Regions from separate parts of the Clostridium sp. JS66 genome, predicted to be linked through region 1. Evidence: a T-box and tRNA genes for the amino acid it is inferred to sense, from the RefSeq annotation. Region 1 holds a T-box; the other holds one or more tRNA genes.
What was found. A T-box is a leader RNA that pairs with one kind of tRNA and senses whether it is charged. The one in region 1 lies ahead of thrS (threonine--tRNA ligase), so its partner is inferred to be a tRNA-Thr.

Region 2: it has a tRNA-Thr gene. The T-box ahead of thrS (threonine--tRNA ligase) is inferred to sense a tRNA for this amino acid. The anticodon was not compared.

What each region holds. Positions count from the first base shown of each region.
Region 1 is NZ_CP131467.1:5,650,442-5,654,630, reverse strand. Features, by position in the region: gene Q6H37_RS26230 (DUF6873 family GME fold protein) at 1-493, opposite strand, end outside; gene ytxC (putative sporulation protein YtxC) at 631-1,530, shown strand; T-box leader at 1,636-1,906, shown strand; T-box leader at 2,048-2,333, shown strand; gene thrS (threonine--tRNA ligase) at 2,406-4,189, shown strand, end outside.
Region 2 is NZ_CP131467.1:6,276,279-6,280,467, reverse strand. Features, by position in the region: gene Q6H37_RS29270 (pyruvate, water dikinase regulatory protein) at 1-310, shown strand, start outside; tRNA gene Q6H37_RS29265 (tRNA-Glu) at 482-556, shown strand; tRNA gene Q6H37_RS29260 (tRNA-Val) at 562-637, shown strand; tRNA gene Q6H37_RS29255 (tRNA-Asp) at 643-719, shown strand; tRNA gene Q6H37_RS29250 (tRNA-Thr) at 727-802, shown strand; tRNA gene Q6H37_RS29245 (tRNA-Glu) at 816-890, shown strand; tRNA gene Q6H37_RS29240 (tRNA-Val) at 896-971, shown strand; tRNA gene Q6H37_RS29235 (tRNA-Asp) at 977-1,053, shown strand; tRNA gene Q6H37_RS29230 (tRNA-Thr) at 1,062-1,137, shown strand; gene Q6H37_RS29225 (ATP-binding protein) at 1,249-2,232, opposite strand; gene Q6H37_RS29220 (DnaD domain protein) at 2,232-3,212, opposite strand; gene Q6H37_RS29215 (M23 family metallopeptidase) at 3,374-4,189, shown strand, end outside.

The DNA.
Region 1 (4,189 bases):
CAGGTGGAAGTAAAAGTACGTCTATATTTTCGCTAATTAAAGCTTTAGCTATAGATTTATCACTGGTTATAATAGCTTTATCATTTACAATGGCAGTGGAACATTTAGTATAACCCTGCTTAACATTTATTGTTTTTTTATCTTTTACATAAAGCATAAGATTAGGATCTGTATACTTTAGGTTATGAACGAACAAATTTGGCATATTCACACTGTTTAACAAAATATCATAGGGATATTTTTCTTGAAGATTATTTTGAGAAAAAACCACTTTAAAATTTATAGAAATCAGCTTATCTACAAATTCTTTATTCATATCTTTATGAACCATTATTGTATCCTCAGAAATTATATGTAAAAGGATATCAGGATGTCCACATACTGCTTCATAGAGCAAATTTGATGGCGGACATATCAATATTTCATATCCTAATTTTTTAAGATTACCTTTTTCTTCATCACTTAGTCTAAAATCTACAATAGCATACTTCATTATTCAATGCACCTCTTTTTATAAAGCTATTATATATTATAACTTTATATTTTCGTGATATGTCGATATTTGAAAATAAATTTTTGAATATACATTTGTTTTAAACATATACTATTTCAAAGAAGGGAGTGGAAATAATGTTATTGCTTACTGTTGTATACGATAATGATAAAGAGAAAGTAATAGATGGAATAAACAATATAAAAGAATATTTTAAAAATAAAAATGTAATAATAGGAATTTCGGAAAGTATAGAATCCAATACTCACTTCGTAAAAATATTTTGTAATGAAGAGTTAAATGATAGATTGAGTAATATGTTTAATGTAAATATAGCTAATATGTTGTATGAAATTGTTATAGATGAATTTTATAAAAAGGATATGGAAATGTTTTTATGTGATACGTATTTTTTCCTTAGACATGATGAAATAAAAGAAATAAGAGAAAATAGCATAAAAGTATTAAAGGGGAAAGAGTCAATAATTGATGAAAATTCAATTTATTATATGAATAAGAGGAATGCTATAATTGACAAAATAGTGGAGTGCATAGTTGAAAATAAAGAAATAAATATAAATGGATTTATAACTTTTAGAATGAAAGAGCTAAGAGAAGATTTAGAAGAAATAGTTGATAAGGTTGTAGAAAGATATATGACCGAAAAAGAATATAATGAATTTATAAAATTATTAAAGTACTTTGTGGAAATTCAAGAAAGTAAAATAGAAGAAATAAATATAATTATAAAAAGTGACGGTAAATATTTGATACAGGATAAGGAAGGTAATGATATAGGAAAAAAACTATTTGCTGATTTAGGAGATCTAAAATATAAAGAAAATACAAATATGGATGATATGATCATAAGTATGTTGATAACTAATTCACCGGGAAAAATAATAATTCATTGTGGGGATAATTGTAGAAATTTGGATTTGATAGATACTATAAAAAAGGTTTTTACAGATAGAGTTCAGATGTGTGATACCTGTAAAATATGTGAAAAGATTAAACACAGTCTCAATAAAGTATGAATTGTAATAATATAAAATTAATAAAGAAAGCATAAAAATATTTAAATATTTTTAATTTAAAGTGTTGACAGTTATTATTTTAGATACTATAATGAGGTATATAATTTAAAGACGTTGATAAGGAAGAGTAAATGACAAACTACTCCAAGAGAGAAAAATCCATTGGGTGAGAGATTTTTTGAGTAAGGGTTATTGAAAACCACCTTTGAGTCGAATACTGAAATTATAGTAAGTATATCCGCTGCCTGCGTTAAAGGTGTAGAGATATCAGTAAAGATAAAATATTATAGCTTTAGTAGTTTTTATTAAAGTATAATTTAGATAATTTGATTACTGTTAAAGTTGGGTGGAACCACGAATAGCACTCGTCCCATGTGTTGGGATAGGTGTTTTTTTATTTAAAATTAACATTAATTGGTGATGTGGGTAAAATTTTAATTATATCATGTTTGAAATTAAATTTCAATAAAAAATACAAAAAACTATTGACAACTATTAACTTAAAAGAATATAATATACAAAAACAGTGATAAGGAAGAGTAGATGTGAAGCTGCTTTAAGAGAGAAGGACCCATTGGTTGAAAGGTTCTTTAGGTAAGAGGCATTGAAAACCACCTTTGAGTTGAATACTGAAATTATAGTAAGTATATCCGTTTCCTGCGTTAAGGGGTTTAGAGATAACAGTAGATATGCAGTAGAAAAATTTTATTTTCTTTATTGTATAGCTTTAATAATCCTTGCCTAAATAAGGCTTAGATGCTGTTGAAGTTGGGTGGAACCGCGAAATAACACTCGTCCCATATTTATTTATGAGACGAGTGTTTTTATATTGTAAATAATTATAATTTAAATAAAAAGATTAGGAGGAAATTATTATGGTAAAGATTACTTTAAAAGATGGAAGTTTAATTGAGGTAGAAAAAGGAACAAAAGTAGCTGATGTAGCTGCTAAATTGAGCACATCCCTAGCAAAAAAGGCGCTAGGAGCTAAGATAGATGGTGAAAGAGCAGAATTAATGGCAGAAGTTAATAATGATTGCAAACTTGAAATATTAACTTTTGATGATGAAGATGGAAAATGGATATTAAGACATACAGGTTCACATATACTTGCTCAAGCGGTAAAGAAAGTATATCCAGAAGTTAAATTAGCTATAGGACCAGCAATAGATACAGGATTTTATTATGATTTTGATGCAGAATTTTCTTTTACTCCAGAAATGCTTGAAAAAATAGAAGTAGAAATGAACAAAATAATTAAAGAAAATTTAAAACTTGAAAGATTTGAGCTTCCAAGAGAAGAAGCTATAAAACTTATGCAAGAAAAGAAAGAATGTTACAAAGTTGAATTAATAAAAGACTTACCAGAAGATGCAGTAATATCTTTCTACAAACAAGGAGATTTCGTAGACTTATGCGCAGGTCCTCACGTACCATCAACAGGAAAGGTTAAAGCTGTAAAATTACTTTCCATCGCAGGTGCTTATTGGAAAGGCGACGAGAAGAACAAAATGCTTCAGAGAATTTACGGAACTGCTTTTGAGAAAAAAGCTGATCTTGATGCATATTTAAATATGTTAGAAGAAGCAAAGAAAAGAGATCACAGAAAATTAGGTAAAGAATTAGACTTATTCAGTATGCATGAGGAAGGACCAGGATTCCCATTCTTCCACCCTAAGGGAATGATAATAAGAAACACTCTTCAAAACTTCTGGAGAGAGATGCATTCAGCAGCTGATTATGATGAAATAATGACTCCTGTAATTTTAAATGAAAAATTATGGAGACAATCAGGACACTGGGATCATTATAAAGAAAATATGTACTTTACTAAAATAGATAATGAAGATTATGCTATAAAACCAATGAACTGTCCAGGATCAATACTTGTTTACAAAAATACAATACACTCATACAGAGAATTACCTTTAAGATATGCTGAAATGGGTCTAGCACATAGACACGAAAAGTCTGGTTCATTACATGGTCTTATGAGAGTTAGATGTTTTACACAAGATGATGCTCATCTGTTCTTAGCAAAGGATAATATTACAGATGAAATCGTAAATGTTATAAAATTAATAGATGACTTCTATAAAGTATTTGGATTTGAATATTTTGTAGAACTTTCAACAAGACCAGAAGATTCTATGGGAAGTGATGAAGATTGGGAAGCTGCTACTAATGGTTTGAGAAAAGCGTTAGATACTATAGGTCTTAAATATAAAGTTAATGAAGGAGACGGAGCATTCTATGGTCCTAAGATAGACTTCCACTTAAGAGATTGCATAGGAAGAACTTGGCAGTGTGGAACTGTACAGCTTGACTTCCAGATGCCAGAAAGATTTGACTTAACTTATATAGGTGCTGACGGAGAAAAACACAGACCAGTTATGGTTCACAGAGTTGTATTTGGTTCTATAGAAAGATTTATAGGAATATTAATAGAGCACTATGCAGGAGCATTCCCAGCTTGGCTTGCACCAGTACAAGTTAAAATAATGAATATTACAGATGATCAAATTGATTATGTAAATAAAGTTGCTCAAGAATTAAAGAAGAATAAATTAAGAGTAGAAGTAGATTTAAGAAATGAAAAAATTGGATACAAGATAAGAGAAGCTCAACTTCAAAAAGTTCCTTACATGCTTGTATTAGG
Region 2 (4,189 bases), 630 kb from region 1:
TGTTCCATTGATGCCAGAAGTACCTATACCAGAAGAATTATTCGAAGTAGATAGAAGGAAAATAATAGGTCTTACTATAGATCCTATGCAGCTTATTGAAATTCGAAAACATAGATTAGATAAGTTTTCTTCAGCTTCAAGGGAAATACAGTATGCTAATGCAGAAAGAGTGCTTCAAGAATTAGAATTTGCAGATAAACTTATGAGTAGATTTAATTGTAAAATAATAGATGTTACAAAGAGAGCAATAGAAGATACTGCACTTATAATTATGGAGCATATAGGACATATTGGTTCAAAAGATTATTAGTATTAAAAAATTAAAATGACTTAAAGTGTTGATATATAAGGGATTTTAACAAAAATATAAAAAAAATAAAAAAAGTTTTAAAAAATATGTTGACACTTTCGTGAAAATCTTGTATTATAGTCTATGTCGGGTCGCTAAGTAATAGCGAATGACTGATAAAAATATGAATAAGGCCCCTTGGTCAAGCGGTTAAGACACCACCCTTTCACGGTGGTAACAGGAGTTCGAGTCTCCTAGGGGTCACCATATATGGGCGCATAGCTCAGCTGGGAGAGCATCTGCCTTACAAGCAGAGGGTCACAGGTTCGAGCCCTGTTGTGCCCACCATATATGGCCTAGTGGCTCAGTTGGTTAGAGTGTCGGCCTGTCACGCCGAAGGTCGAGGGTTCGAGTCCCTTCTAGGTCGCCATATATTCGCTGGCATAGCTCAGTTGGTAGAGCAACTGACTTGTAATCAGTAGGTCGAGGGTTCGAAGCCTTCTGCCAGCACCAAAAAATTTAATAAGGCCCCTTGGTCAAGCGGTTAAGACACCACCCTTTCACGGTGGTAACATGGGTTCGAATCCCGTAGGGGTCACCATATATGGGCGCATAGCTCAGCTGGGAGAGCATCTGCCTTACAAGCAGAGGGTCACAGGTTCGAGCCCTGTTGTGCCCACCATATATGGCCTAGTGGCTCAGTTGGTTAGAGTGTCGGCCTGTCACGCCGAAGGTCGAGGGTTCGAGTCCCTTCTAGGTCGCCATATAGTTTGCTGGCATAGCTCAGTTGGTAGAGCAACTGACTTGTAATCAGTAGGTCGAGGGTTCGAAGCCTTCTGCCAGCACCAAAACATTGAATGTCGTATGATATTCAATGTTTTTTTTGTTATAATAACTTTAATATATTAAAGCAATAATAAAAAATATCTTTTGCCATTAAAGCAAAAGATATTTTAAAATTAATATTTTCTATTTTTAATATTTTGACCTATTCTTATATCATCACCATAAAATTTGCATAGTGTGAATTCTCCTAAAAGTCTTGACGAAATTCTTTCTGAATAATTTTTTAATAGTTCTTCTAAACCACAGTTTGTGGAAATTAGCATTTTGCGATTTTTAAGCAATTTTATATTTAGAAGATTAAATAACTCTGTTTTAGAAAAATCAGTAATTTGTTCAGAACCTAAATCATCAATTATAAGAAGATCACAATTTATAAGCAAATCTTCAAGTTCATCAGAATTGTTAAACCTAATCTGCTTTAAGTCATGAATTAATGTTTCAGCAGTTCTATATACTACTAAATGGCCTCTATCTAAAAGTTCTTTAGCAATACAATAGGATAAGAAACTCTTTCCAGTGCCCGAGTTACCCAAAAACAGCAAATTTTCATTGGCAGAAGAAAAGCTTTCTATGAAACTCCAGGATTTTGAAACTATATCTTCAAGGTTTTTTCTAGGGCTTTTACGTACATCATCACTTTTATGAGGTGAATAAAGTTCAAAATTAAAATTGCTAAAATTATTTTTTTCAAGTATAGTTTTTAATTCAGAGTTTTCATAGTACAGTTCTACAAGTTTGTGCTTATAGCAGCTGCATTTTTCAGTTCCAATAAATCCAGTATCCTTACATTTATTGCACATGTAATGCATGTCTAAGTAGTCTAAAGGATAGTTATTACTTACTAACATTTCAGATTTTTTTATCCTAAGATCAGTAATTTTTTCTTTTAATTGCTTTAATTCATTCTCTTTATTTTCTGAATTGTTAAGTATAGTTATTGAAAGCCTAACACATAGTTTTCCTATTTCACGCTCTATATCTATAATTTGAGGAATTTTATTTTGAATTTCTTCTCTTCTTTTATTGAGAGATTTTTCTTCAAATTTACGTATATTTTCATATACCTTAATTATGTTGCTTTGATATCCTTTAACCATTATTTATCCCATCCTAGCAGTTTTTTTTCTAAATCCTCAAAATCATAGTTCCTTTGTTCGAAATTATTAAATGTACTATTAGAAGAATTATTTTTATAAGTTGGATTATTTTTATGGTAAATTCTTTTAGTGTTTTTTTTGTTTACATCATCTACAGTTTTAATATTATCTTTGTTCCAACTTGTAAGTATACCATCAATATATTTAAAGTCTGTCTTATTTATACGCTGAAAGCATATTTCACAGGCTTTATATATAACATCAATAGGAAACTTATAAGTGCTAATCCACTTGTTTAACATATCTTCTTGTGGCTTCATAATTTCTGCATCCTTTATCCCTAAGTAGTTCAATATTTTTCTTATATTAATCCACTTGTCTTCATGCTTTTTTATAAAGGCTTGGGCGTCATCTATGTTTTTAATTTTTGAATCAAACCAAGCTAGAGCAATTTTTTCAATATATCTACAATCTGTTTTTCCCTTTGATGCACAATATTGAATAAGTAAAAGTATAATTTCAGGAGAAAAATTAAAATCTTTTAGCCATCCTATGTACATGGTCATTTCCTTTGAGGATAGAGGTCTTCCAAGGAGTTTTTCTATATCTTGAAGCATATCCTTTGTGGAATTTTTATTTAATTCCTCCAGTAAATTTATGTTTTCTGGATTTTCCTCAGGAGAATCAGATAAATTAATAAATTCAATATTGTAATTGCCCATGTTGTCTATAGGGACCATCCTAATTACATTTTCATCATTCCAATAGTTCCATGCATTTAATACATCTGTTTCAAGGAGATGCAAAGCACCTGCCATTATTTGTGAACTAACCCCTAATTCACCAGATACGCAATACTTTAGCCCTAGAAGATATACTTTTACAAATTCTCCTCGGGCCTTTGGCATAAATTTATCTATAAAAATATTACTTACAGGAGTGTAATTAGAGTTCTTACTTTTAAATACAAAAGTACTCATATTTGCTATAACCTACCTTCAATATGGTTTAATTTTAAAAAAGTTCTTCTAATAAATAATTATAACAAAATAAAATTTGTATAACAATGAAAAAACTTTTTTAAATTAGGTAATATTTTTTACAATTTTAGGAACAATAAATAGGTAAGGGTAAAAATATAATGTCTAAGAAAGGAATGATAACTTTGCATTCAAGTACTAGAAGTAAAATATATTTAAGCTTACTAATAATTATTATTACTTCAGCAGTGGTAATCAGATATTCATATAATAATAAGCCTAATTGTTATGAAATACATATTAATGGTAAGGTGGTAGGTTATGTTACAGATAAAGAAGAGTTTTACAGCATGGAAGGTAATGTAAAAAAGGACCTAGAAAAGAGATTTGGAAAGGTGAATTTTAAAGATGATATAAAATTTATAAAAAAACATTTTGATAATATTAAGAGTCTACAGAGCTCTGCAGATATTAAGAAGCTTATTTTGGAAAATAGCAATACAAAGGTAAATGCAGTTTTAATGAAATCTGATGGAAAAGAAGTTGCTGTGCTTGCTAATGAAGCAGAGATTAGGAAGACATTAGATGAAATAAAGAATTCATATAAAGAAGAAAAAGATGACCTAAAACTTGTAAATCATATAACATATATAAATGAAAGTATAGAAATAGGAAGAGTAAATACTGTAGAACAAACTATTAAAAAAATAGAGACTAATTCTAAAAATCCAATTATAAAATTTTCAAACAATATAGAACAAAGTTCATTAGAAAGTGATGAAAGTAATTCAACTCTTTCAAGAGGTGTTTCTAGTAAAGCTAGTCTTATGGGTATACCCTCTCAAGGTACTATAACATCACCTTTTGGTGCAAGATGGGGAACTGTGCATGAGGGGATAGATATAGGTGCATCTATGGGAGCACCTATTTATGCCGCTATGGACGGCAAAGTTTTTTGTACAGAATGGGAAGATGGA